One region of the Streptomyces sp. NPDC046821 genome, then DNA from elsewhere that is predicted to be linked to it. Evidence: riboswitches for the same ligand, from Rfam matches in the RefSeq annotation. Region 1 holds a riboswitch; the other holds the start of a gene.
The links. Region 1 has a riboswitch for thiamine pyrophosphate ahead of ABZ893_RS12565 (thiamine ABC transporter substrate-binding protein). Riboswitches for the same ligand answer to the same signal wherever they lie in the genome.
Positions count from the first base shown of each region.

Region 2: another riboswitch for thiamine pyrophosphate. It lies ahead of ABZ893_RS08445 (cytosine permease); the one in region 1 lies ahead of ABZ893_RS12565 (thiamine ABC transporter substrate-binding protein).

Region 1 is NZ_JBEYYB010000005.1:365,318-371,190, reverse strand. Features, by position in the region: gene ABZ893_RS12580 (maleylpyruvate isomerase family mycothiol-dependent enzyme) at 1-668, opposite strand, end outside; gene ABZ893_RS12575 (ABC transporter ATP-binding protein) at 679-1,761, opposite strand; gene ABZ893_RS12570 (iron ABC transporter permease) at 1,761-3,458, opposite strand; gene ABZ893_RS12565 (thiamine ABC transporter substrate-binding protein) at 3,434-4,531, opposite strand; TPP riboswitch at 4,609-4,713, opposite strand; gene rlmN (23S rRNA (adenine(2503)-C(2))-methyltransferase RlmN) at 4,738-5,844, opposite strand.
Region 2 is NZ_JBEYYB010000003.1:409,882-415,754, forward strand. Features, by position in the region: gene ABZ893_RS08435 (NAD(P)-binding protein) at 1-1,033, opposite strand, end outside; gene thiD (bifunctional hydroxymethylpyrimidine kinase/phosphomethylpyrimidine kinase) at 1,175-2,056, opposite strand; gene ABZ893_RS08445 (cytosine permease) at 2,053-3,489, opposite strand; TPP riboswitch at 3,482-3,577, opposite strand; gene glgB (1,4-alpha-glucan branching enzyme) at 3,703-5,868, opposite strand.

The sequences.
Region 1 (5,873 bases):
TCGTGGCCCCGGCGCCAGCTGAAGCCGTCCTCGTCCAGTTCGATCAGCCACTCGGCGTTCAGCTCCGGCGGGACATCCGTGGCATGAAGGTGCAGGCTGCGCCCGCCGCCGCGCAGCTCCGCCGAAGGCTGGGCCGGGTACGCCTGCTGGGTGTACCGGACGATCTGCAGCCACTCGTCGAGCGCGTCGGCGGCGAACTCCGGCGCCACCTCGAACCCGACGCCCGTCGTGAGCGCCACGTCCGCGCGGTGGATCACCGTCTCGTGCGTCATCCGGCGCGCCCAGAACCCGGTGCTCCGGTGCCACCCCCAGCTCCACACGGGGACGTCGGGGCCCGCGGTGCGCAGCGCGTCCACGACGAGTTCGGCGCCCTCCAGGAGCCAGTCGACGAGCGCGTCCGGTTCGTCGCTCACCGGTCCCTCGCCGCCCGGCACCTTCTCGTCGGGCACCGGCTCGCTGGACCGGGTCCGTACGATCGTGTCGACCCAGCGGTGCACCCCGCCCGTGTGGACGACGAGGTCGCGCAGGGTCCAGCCGGGGCAGGTCGGCACGAGAGCCGAGAGGTCGGCGCCGACAAGATGGCGGGCCAACAGGGCGGTCTGCGCGAGGACTTCGTCGCAGTACTGGTCGTGGGTGAACTGTCCTGGCGCTGCGGTCTCCGTCGTCATGCGACGGACCCTACGCGCGGGCCTCGCCGTCCATCACCACAATTTCCGCCGCGTCGAACGCCACCCCGACCTGGTCCCCGGGCTCCGGCGCGTCCCGCAGCGCGCAGGCCGCTTCGAGCCGGGGGGCCTGCGTCGCCTCCAGGTGCAGGGCGACATGGGTACCGCGGAAGGTGCGGGCTGTGACCGTGCAGGTCAGCTGCCCTTCGGCGGCAGGCACAAGCCGTACGCCCGCGGGCCTGACGAGGATCTGGACTCGGCCCTGCGGAGACTTCGCGGGTACGGGCACCTTGCCCCAGGGCGTGTCGGCCGCCTCGCCGACGACGGTCGCGTCGACGACGTTGTCGAAGCCGAGGAAGCGGGCCACGAACTCGTCGGCCGGGTTCCGCCACACCTCAAGGGGCGTGCCGGACTGGGCGATCCGTCCGTTCCGCATCACCACGACGCGGTCGGCGAGCGCGAAGGCCTCACCCTGGTCGTGCGTCACGGCGAGCACGGTCGTACCCAACTCGCCGAACAGTTCCCGGAGTTCGACGACGAGCCGCTCCCGCAGCGAGCGGTCGAGCTGGCCGAGGGGCTCGTCGAGCATGAGGAGGCGCGGGCGCGGCGCGAGCGCCCGGGCGAGGGCTACGCGCTGCTGCTCACCTCCGGACAGCGAGGTGACGGCACGTCGCTCGGCCCCAGGAAGACCGACGAGTTCCAGCAACTCCTTTACGCGCCCCTGCTGTTCGGAGCGGGCGACGCCGTGCATCCGGAGGCCGAAGGCGACGTTGCCGCCGACGTCGCGCTGCGGAAAGAGCTGGTGGTCCTGGAACATGAGGCCGACGCCGCGCCGGTGCGCGGGCACGCCCGCCTGGTCGCGGCCGTCCAGGAACACGCGCCCCGCGTCGAGGCTCTGGAGCCCGGCGACGACGCGCAGCAGCGTCGACTTGCCGCTGCCGCTGGGGCCGAGGACGCACACGATCTCGTGCTCGGCGACGTCGAGGGCCACCCGGTCGAGGGCGGCGTGGGCGGAACTGGCATTCTCCGCGGCGCCCGCCTTCTTCACTGGCCCACCGAAGCGAACCGTCGCGTCGTCCAACGTAAGCAGGGCCATCAGAACTCCCCCGTCGTGCGGTCCGTCCGCATACGTTCGAGCAGCAGCAGCGACACCGCGCACACCACCATGAGAATCGTCGAAAGGGCCATCGCCTGGCCGTAGTTGAGCTCACCGGCCCGGCCGAGGAGCCGTGCGACGGCGACCGGCAGGGTCGGGCTGTCCGGGCGGGCGATGAAGACGGTCGCCCCGAACTCGCCGAGCGACACCGCGAACGCGAACCCGGCCGCGATCAGCAGCGCCCTGCGCACCATCGGCAGGTCGACCTCACGCCAGGCCCGCAACGGTGACGCGCCGAGAACGGCAGCGGCCTCGCGCAGGCGCCCGTCGACCGCGCGCAGGACCGGCAGCATCGTACGGACGACGAACGGCACCCCGACGAGGGCCTGGGCCAGCGGCACCAGGATCCACGTACCGCGCAGGTCGAGCGGCGGCTTGTCCAGGGTGATCAGGAAGCCGAAGCCGACGGTGACGGCCGAGACGCCGAGCGGCAGCATCAGCAGCGCGTCGAAACCCCGGGCGAGACGGCTGGATCTCCGCGTGAGGGCTGCCGCCGCGAGGCCGCCGATCACGACGGCGATGGCGGTCGCCGCCAGCGCGTACCGCAGCGAGTTCCCGATCGCCTCGATCGGGGGCACCAGGAAGGCGCCACTGTCGGACGTCGTCAGCGCCTTGTAGTAACCGAACCCGAAGCCGCCAGCCCCTCCGGCGCCCTGGAAAGATCGCTGGACCAGCACGCCCAGCGGCAGCAGGATCAGCAAGGCGACCGTGGTGACCACACCGCCGAGGAGTGCCCACTGGCCCGCGCCGCGCGGGCGCCGTGCGGTGTGCGCGGCGTCGACGAGCCGTAGCGCGCTCTCGCGGCGGCGCACGCTCCAGGCGTGCACGGCGAGGATGACCCCGACGGCGGCGAACTGCACGATCGTCAGGACGGCGGCCGTGGAGAGGTCGAAGATCTGCGCGGTCTGCCGGTAGATCTCGACTTCGAGCGTCGAGAACGTCGGACCGCCGAGGATCTGGACGACGCCGAACGACGTGAAGGTGAAGAGGAAGACCATCAGGGCGGCGGCTGCGACGGCGGGCCCGAGCGCGGGCAGCGTCACCGTCCGCCAGGCGGTCCAGCGGGAGGCGCCGAGCATCCGCGCGGCCTCCTCCTGCCGCGGGTCGAGCTGCGCCCACAGGCCGCCGACGGTGCGTACGACGACGGCGTAGTTGAAGAAGACATGGGCGAGCAGGATCGCCCACACCGTGGTGTCGAGGCGTACGCCCCACAGCTGGTCGAGCAGTCCGCCGCGGCCGACCAGCGCCAGGAACGCCGTACCGACGACGACGGTCGGCAGCACGAACGGCACGGTGACGACGGCCCGGAGCACCTGCTTGCCCCTGAACTCGAAGCGCGCGAAGACGTACGCGCCGGGGAGCGCGATCAGGAGCGTGAGCGCCGTCGAGGCGAGGGCCTGCCAGGTCGTGAACCACAGGACGTGCCGGATGTCGGACTGCCCGAGCACGTCGGTGATCCGCCCGAACTGCCAGTGGCCGTCCGTCTTCAGCCCGCGCGAGACGATCGCCGCGACCGGGTACGCGAAGAAGAGCGCGAAGAACACGGCGGGCAGGGTCAGCAGACCGAGCCGCGCCGCGCTCCCGCCGCCTCGCAAGTCCCGCTTGCGGGGCTTTACTTCAGTACGAGTGAGGTCCACGACTTGACCCACGCGTCACGGTTGTCGGCGATCTTCTTCGGCGCCATGGTCTCCGGCTTGTCCACCTTGACCGCGTACTTGGCGTAGGCGGCGGGCAGGGCAGCGTCCGTGGTCACCGGGTCCACGAACATGTTCAGCGGCATGTCCTGCTGGAACTCCTTGGTGATCAGGAAGTCCAGGAGCGCCTTGCCGCCCTCGGTGTTCTTGGCGTTGCTGAGCAGGCCGGCGAACTCGGTCTGGCGGAAGCAGGTGCCGGCGGCGACGCCGGTGGGCGCGGTCTTCGGCTGGGGGTCCGAGTAGATCGCCTCGGCCGGCGGGGAGGACGCGTAGGACACGACGAGCGGCCGGTCGCCGCCCGCCTTCTTGCCGCCGGCGCTCCCGGAGAACTCCTCGTTGTACGCCTGCTCCCAGCCGTCGACGACCTTCACGCCGTTGGCCTTGAGCTTCTTCCAGTAGCCCTGCCAGTTGCTGTCGCCGTAGCTCGCGGCGCTGCCGAGCAGGAAGCCGAGCCCTGGCGACGACGTCGCAGCGTTCTCGGTGACGAGCAGGTTCTTGTACGCGGGCTTCGTCAGGTCGGCGAAGGACGCGGGCGGCGTCAGCTTGTGGTCGGCGAAGTACTTCTTGTCGTAGTTGACGCAGATGTTGCCGGTGTCGATCGGCGTGACCCGGTGCTGGGCCTTGTCGAGCTGGTACTCGGGCCTGACCTGGGCAAGGCCCTTGGCCTCGTACGGCTGGAAGAGGCCGTTGTCGAGGGCGCGCGAGAGCAACGTGTTGTCGACGCCGAAGAAGACGTCGCCCTGCGGGTTGTCCTTGGACAGGATGGCCTTGTTGACGGCCTCGCCCGCGTCACCGTCCTTGAGGACCGTGACCTTGTAGCCGGACTTCTTCTCGAAGTCCTTGAGGACGCTCTTGGAAACGGCCCACGAGTCATGGCTGACGAGGGTGACCGTCTTGGAGTCCGCCTTGGCTGAACCGGAGCCGGAGCCCGAGCCGGACCCGCCGCACGCGGAGAGCGTGACGAGGCCGATACCGGCCGCCACGACGACGGCCGTGGCCTTGATGGTGGTGCTCACTGAGTTCCCTCCTGGGTGTCCAGGAAGAGACGCGGCCCTGCCCGGGTTCCTTCGGGTTCCCGGGCAGGGCGCAACAGCTTGAGTGGTGACCGAACTTCCTACCCAGAATGACCTGGGCGAGGTTCAGAGGGTCTGCGGCCGTGCCGCACTCTCAGCGCTGTGGCGCTCCCCTGTCGGAATATGAAGATGTACGTACAGCGCCCAGATTACCGCTCGGTGGCGGCGAGCTGACCACACGCCCCGTCGATCTCCTGGCCACGGGTGTCGCGAACGGTGACCGGCACACCGTGGGCCGCGATGGCGTCGACGAACGCCTTCTCGTCCTCGGGGCGCGAGGCCGTCCACTTCGATCCGGGCGTCGGGTTCAGCGGGATCAGGTTCACGTGGACGCGCTTGCCCTTGAGCAGCCGGCCGAGCCGGTCACCGCGCCACGCCTGGTCGTTGATGTCCCGGATGAGGGCGTACTCGATGGAGATACGGCGGCCCGACTTCTCGGAGTACTCCCACGCCGCGTCGAGGACCTCGCGGACCTTCCAGCGCGTGTTGACCGGGACGAGGGTGTCGCGCAGCTCGTCGTCGGGCGCGTGCAGCGAGACGGCGAGACGGCACTTGAGGCCCTCGTCGGCGAAGCGGTGCATGGCGGGGACCAGACCGACCGTCGAGACGGTGATCCCGCGCTGCGAGAGGCCGACGCCGTCGGGCTCGGGGTCGGTGAGCGCGCGGATGGCGCCGACGACCCGCTTGTAGTTGGCGAGGGGCTCGCCCATGCCCATGAACACGATGTTGCTCAGGCGGGCGGGTCCGCCGGGGATCTCGCCGTCGCGCAGCGCGCGCATCCCGTCGACGATCTGGTGCACGATCTCGCCCGTCGACAGGTTCCGGTCGAGGCCGGCCTGTCCGGTGGCGCAGAACGGGCAGTTCATCCCGCAGCCGGCCTGCGAGCTGATGCACATGGTGACCCGGTCCGGGTACCGCATCAGGACAGACTCGACGAGCGTGCCGTCGAAGAGCCGCCACAGGGTCTTGCGGGTGGTGTCCTGGTCGGTCGACAGATGCCGGACGACCGTCATCAGCTCGGGAAGCAGCGCCTCCTGCAGCTTGCCGCGCGAGGCGGCGGGGATGTCGGTCCACTCCGCGGGGTCGTGCGCGAACCGCGAGAAGTAGTGCTGCGACAGCTGCTTGGCGCGGAACGGCTTCTCACCGATCGCGGCGACGGCCTCCTTACGCTCGGCAGGCGAAAGGTCGGCGAGATGCCGCGGCGGCTTCTTGGCTCCGCGCGGGGCGACGAAAGTGAGTTCTCCGGGCTTAGGCATAACCCCTCAAGTGTCGCAGACATACGGCG
Region 2 (5,873 bases), on a different contig from region 1:
GCGTGAGGTATCCGGCGTGCCACGGATCGCCGCCGGTGGTGGCCCAGGACGCCACGGCCAGGCCGAGCACGCTGATCACGATCCCCGCGAGCGACCAGCGCAGCCGCCGCGAGAACAGCGACCCGAAGGCCATACGTCCCCTGGTCGTGCGGCCGTTGGCGCCACGTCCGTCGGGGGCGGCCACGTCGGTCGCGGAGACGGTCTCCAGGACCACCGTGCCCCGGCCGGTGGCCGCCGCCACCGTACGTTCGTCGGGCAGCAGCAGCGGGCCCTCGGTGTCCCCGAGGGCTCCCGCGGCCGAACTCTCGGCGCCCGCAGGGTCGTTGGCCGTCACGGACAGCAGGGCGAGGGTGCACAGACCGGGGTCGGCGACGGCGCCCCGGCCCGGCGGGGTACGTTCCACGGCACGCAGCAGGAGACCGTCGGCGTGGATGACCTTGCTGGTGCCGGCGACGGCGGTGGCCGCGAGCGCCGGAGCGACCGTGTCGGCGTCGGACAGGACGGTGGTCGTCGTGTCCAGCGCCTCGGGGTCGAGACCGGGGGAGGAGAGGACGGCGGCCTGGTCAAGCAGGTGCTCCAGCTGCTGGCCGAGCTTGCGGTTGTAGAGCCGGATGACCAGACGGAGCTGGGGGTTGAGGCGGCGGGCGGCGAGCGCGGCCCGGATGTTCGTCTCGTCGTCCCCGTGCACGAGAGCGAGGGCGGCGGCGCCGGCCACCCCCGCCTCGGCCAGCGCCTCCTCGTCGAGCACGGGCGCTTCCATCACGTGGGGCGCCGGCACATCGTCGTCGTCCGCGACCAAGGCCGTACGGCTCACGGCCGCCTGGATACGGGAGAACAGGGCGGCGGCGCGGGCCCGTCCGACAGGTTCCGCGCCCTGTCTCGTGGCGCGTACGGAGGGCACGACGACGGTGACCCGCTCGCCGTACACGGCGCGCAGTTCGGCGGCGAGCCGCTCGGCCAGTGTGTCGTCGCCGCACACGATCATGTGACCTGACGGCGGGGCCTGTTGGGGCTGGCGGGGCACGGTGGTCATGGGCCCCAGTCAAGTGGACGGAGCCGGGAGAACGCACACCGGGCCCTGTTTGTGCGGAGGTGGGCGTGTCGGGGCGTGCGATCCGGTCTAGCGGTGCGCTCAGGTCTAGCGGAGCGATCTGGCCCAGCGGAGCGATCCGGCCTAGAGGTGAGCCCCCACCGACCGAACCCCCACAGCCGACGCGTCCTCGCCGACGATCGTGGCGCGGTCCGCAGGCAGGTGCCAGCCGTGGTCGACCGGGCCGATGCCCGACCCGAGCGCGAACCCGTTGGCGATCGCCCCGGTGACGTAGTCCTTCGCCCGGTGCACGGCGTCCGGCACGGACAGGCCCTGCGCGAGACCCACGGCGATGGCGGAGGCGAGGGTGCAGCCCGTGCCGTGCGTGTGCCGGTTGTCGTGGCGGCGGGCGCGCAGCCAGTGCTCCTCCGTGCCGTCGGTGAGCAGGTCCACGGCCGCGCCGGGCAGATGGCCGCCCTTGACGACCACCCAGCGCGGCCCGTACGCCAGCATCCGCGCGGCGGCCTGGCGCAGGCCCGCGTCGTCCGTGACGGTGAGCCCGGTCAGCTGCGCCACCTCGTCCAGGTTCGGCGTCGCCACCGTCGCGACCGGCAGCAGCTTCGTCCGTACCGCGTCGAGCGCGTCCTCCGCGAGCAGCGGGTCACCGTGCTTGGACACGCTCACCGGGTCGACCACGACGGGGGCGTCCGTACCGGCAAGCAGCTCGGCGACGGTCTCGACGAGCGCCGGCGACGACAGCATCCCGGTCTTGACGGCCTGGACCCCGATGTCGTCCACGACGCTGCGGTACTGCGTGCGCACCGCCTCGACGGGCAGCTCCCAGGCGCCCTGGACCCCGAGGGAGTTCTGCGCGGTGACGGCCGTCAGGACGCTCATGCCGTGGGCGCCGAGCGCCAGCATCGTCTTCAGGTCGGCTTGGATCCCGGCGCCGCCGCCCGAGTCCGATCCGGCGACGGTCAGGACGCGGGGCGGCACGGCACCTGCGGTGCGCGGGGGGACGGTCATACCCGGTTCTCCTCAAGAGCTGCGGTGGCGACAGGGGCGGCCTTGCGGCGCAGCCGGAGCGGCGCGTACACCGCGAGGGCGACGACGAAGGCGACGTAGTACGCGAGGTCGGCGCCGTGCAGCGCCTTCGCGACCGGGCCCACGTACAGGCCGCTGTCCATGAAGGGGACGGCCGCGGCGAAGGCGGCGGCGAAGGCGACGAGGCCGGGCCACCAGGACTGCGGCTCGGCGCTCTCGGCGGCGAGGTCGATGGGCGCCCCGCCCCGTGCCCTGGAGCGGGCGAACCAGTCGACGGCCACGACCGCGACGAAGCCGGGGATCCAGTAGCCGACGAACAGCAGTACGTTCTGGAACCGGGTCGCGGTGTCGGCCGCGTGCATCCACAGCACCAGCGGGAAGCCGAGCACCGCAGCCAGAGCCGCGGCGAGCGGCCGGGGGACACGGACGCCGATGGTCTGCAGGGCGAGTGAGCCGCTGTAGTCGTTCATCGCGTTGCTGCACAGCGCCGCGAGCGCCACGGCCAGCAGCCCGAAAGCGCTGAGCACACCGCCGCCGAGCAGCTTGTCGACGCCCTGCGCGGTCTGGTCCGTGAACACGGACGCGCCCCAGAGGCCCAGCGTCTCCACGGCCACGAAGGACACCGTGACCCCGAGAAGCGTGTACCAGAACATGCGCTTACGGGACGTCGTCGCCGGAAGGTAACGGCTGAAGTCGCTCGCGTAAGGAGCCCACGACAGGGACAGGCTGAGCGCGATCGTGCTGGTCAGGACGAACGCGCCGGCCCGGTCGGCGCCGTGCGCGGCCCCGGTCGCGGCAGGGTGCACATCGCCGAGGAGCTTCACGGCCAGGACCGCGAAGGCGGCGGCCAGGACGAAGGTCATCAGCTTCTGGAGCCGGTGGATGGCCTCGTAGCCGAGGACGCCGAGCGCGCCCTGCGCCGCCATCATCACCAGGACGCCCAGCCAGAACGGCCAGCCGCAGAGCCGGGCCAGCGCGTCGCCGCCGAACAGGCCGATCAGCGCGTCCCAGGCGACCGACGACAGCCACTGCAGCACGCCGGGCACCGCGACGGCCCGGCCGAACGCGAGCCGTGCGAGCGGCAGCTGCCCGGCACCGGTCACGCTGCCCCACGTACCGAGGTACGCGGTGGGGACGGCGCCGACGAGGGTGCCGAGGACGACGGCGGCGAGCGCGGTCGTGAAGTCCAGGCCGAGGATGATGCCGACGGTGCCGGTGAAGACGCCGGTCATGGTCAGGTTCGGGGCGAACCACACGGTGAAGAGGCGCCCGGCGCCGCCGTAGCGGTGGGACTCGGGGACCGGCGCGATCCCGCGCGCCTCGACCCGCAGGTCACCCGGCGCGGCAGGCATCCGCCCGTCGAAGACCGAGGGCGCTCCGGCGCCGGTGCTGCTCGGGGCATGGGGCAACGACATTGGCTGACATCCCTCCGCCAGTGCTAACTGGTTCAGGTTCGACGGGTGTGATCTCAGCCCCCGCTATGGGGCACCCCGTGTCCGGTACGACGGCAAGAGTAGCTTCCCTGTGCCGTACGGCACACCAGGGGGCACGACGGAGGCGGGTGAGAGCACCGCCCTCACCCGCCTCAAGCGCACTGTCTGAAAATGTCGCCCCGCGCCGTCAGGACCTCACGCCGGACGCAGCCACACCGTCGCCAGCGGCGGCAGCGTCAGCCGCAGCGAGTCCGGCCGCCCGTGGCAGGGCACCGGATCCGGCTTGAGCACACCGGTGTTGAGAACGTCACCGCCGCCGTACCGGGCCGAGTCCGTGTTCAGGGCCTCGAACCACCCGGGGACACTGTCCGGCACACCGAGCCGGTAGTCCTCGCGCACCACCGGCGAGAAGTTGCACACGGCCAGCAGGGGAGTGCCGTCCGCCGCGAAGCGCAGGAACGCGATCACGTTGTCGTCGGCCGCGTCCGTGGTGATCCACCGGAACCCCTCGGGCGACGTGTCCCGCTGCCACAGCGCGGGCGCGTCCGCGTAGAAGTGGTTGAGGTCGCGCACCAGATCCTGCACACCACGGTGGTCCGGCTCGGCGGAGTAGGCCGGGTCGAGGAGCCACCAGTCCGGTCCCTGCTGCTCGGACCACTCGCCTCCCTGCGCGAACTCCTGCCCCATGAACAGGAGTTGCTTGCCCGGGTGGGCCCACATGAAGCCCAGGTAGGCACGGTGATTGGCGCGCTGCTGCCACCAGTCGCCGGGCATCTTGGAGACGAGGGCACGTTTGCCGTGCACCACCTCGTCGTGCGAGATCGGCAGGATGTAGTTCTCGCTGTACGCGTACACCATCGAGAACGTCATCTCGTTGTGGTGGTACTTGCGGTGCACGGGCTCCTTCGACATGTACACCAGCGAGTCGTGCATCCAGCCCATGTTCCACTTCAGGCCGAAGCCGAGGCCGCCGAAGCCGGTGGGGCCGACGTGATGCGTCTCCCGGGTCACCCCGTCCCAGGCCGTCGACTCCTCCGCGATCGTCAGGACACCCGGCACCCTGCGGTACAGGGTCGCGTTCATCTCCTGGAGGAAGGCGACGGCGTCGAGGTTCTCCCGGCCGCCGTGCACGTTCGGCGACCACTGGCCTTCCTCACGTGAGTAGTCCAGGTAGAGCATCGAGGCGACGGCGTCCACGCGCAGGCCGTCGACGTGGAACTCCTCGCACCAGTACACGGCGTTCGCCACAAGGAAGTTACGGACTTCAGTGCGGCCGTAGTCGAACTCAAGGGTGCCCCAGTCGGGGTGCTCGGCGCGCTGCGGGTCCGCGGGCTCGTACAGGTGGGTGCCGTCGAAGCGGGCAAGCGCCCAGTCGTCCTTCGGGAAGTGCGCCGCCACCCAGTCCACGATCACGCCGATGCCCGCCTGGTGGAGGGTGTCGACGAGGTACCGGAAGTCGTCGGGGGAGCCGAGCCGTGAGGTCGGAGCGTAGAAACCCGTCACCTGGTAACCCCAGGACGGCCCGTAGGGGTGCTCCGCGACCGGCATGAACTCGACGTGGGTGAAGCCGAGTTGACTCACGTACGCGGCGAGCTGGTCCGCGAGTTCGCGGTAGCCGAGGCCCGGCCGCCAGGACGGCAGATGCACCTCGTACACGGAGAACGGCGCCTCATGCACGGGCTGTTGGCCGCGCCTGGCCATCCAGGTGCCGTCTTCCCAGGTGTACGAGGAGCTGGTCACGACGGACGCGGTCTCCGGCGGCACCTGGGTGCGGCGGGCCATCGGGTCCGCGCGCAGCGAGTGTGAACCGTCGGACCCGGCGACGTCGAACTTGTACACCGTGCCGTCACCGAGGCCCGGCAGGAACAGCTCCCACACGCCCGACGAGCCGAGGGACCGCATCGGGAACGCGGTGCCGTCCCAGGCACAGAAGTCCCCGCACACGCGCACACCCCGGGCGTTCGGCGCCCACACCGTGAACCGGGTGCCCGCGACCCCTTCGTGCGTCATCGGGTGCGCGCCGAGCGCCGTCCACAGCTCCTCGTGCCGCCCCTCCCCGATCAGATGCAGGTCCATCTCCCCGAGCGCGGGCAGGAAGCGGTACGGGTCGTGCACCTCCCGCTCGTCCCCGTCGTACGTCACGAACAGCGTGTATCCGGGAATCGTGTCGAACGGCAGCAGCGCGGAGAAGAAGCCGTCACCGTCGTCGTGCAGCTCGGTCCGCCGCCCTTCGACGGACACGGCGACGGCCTGGGCGTACGGCCGCAGCACCCGGAGCGCCACACCGCTCTCCGTCAGGTGCGCGCCGAGCAGGGAGTGCGGGTCGTGATGGGTGCCCGTCAGGAGACGTGCGCGGTCCATGCCGT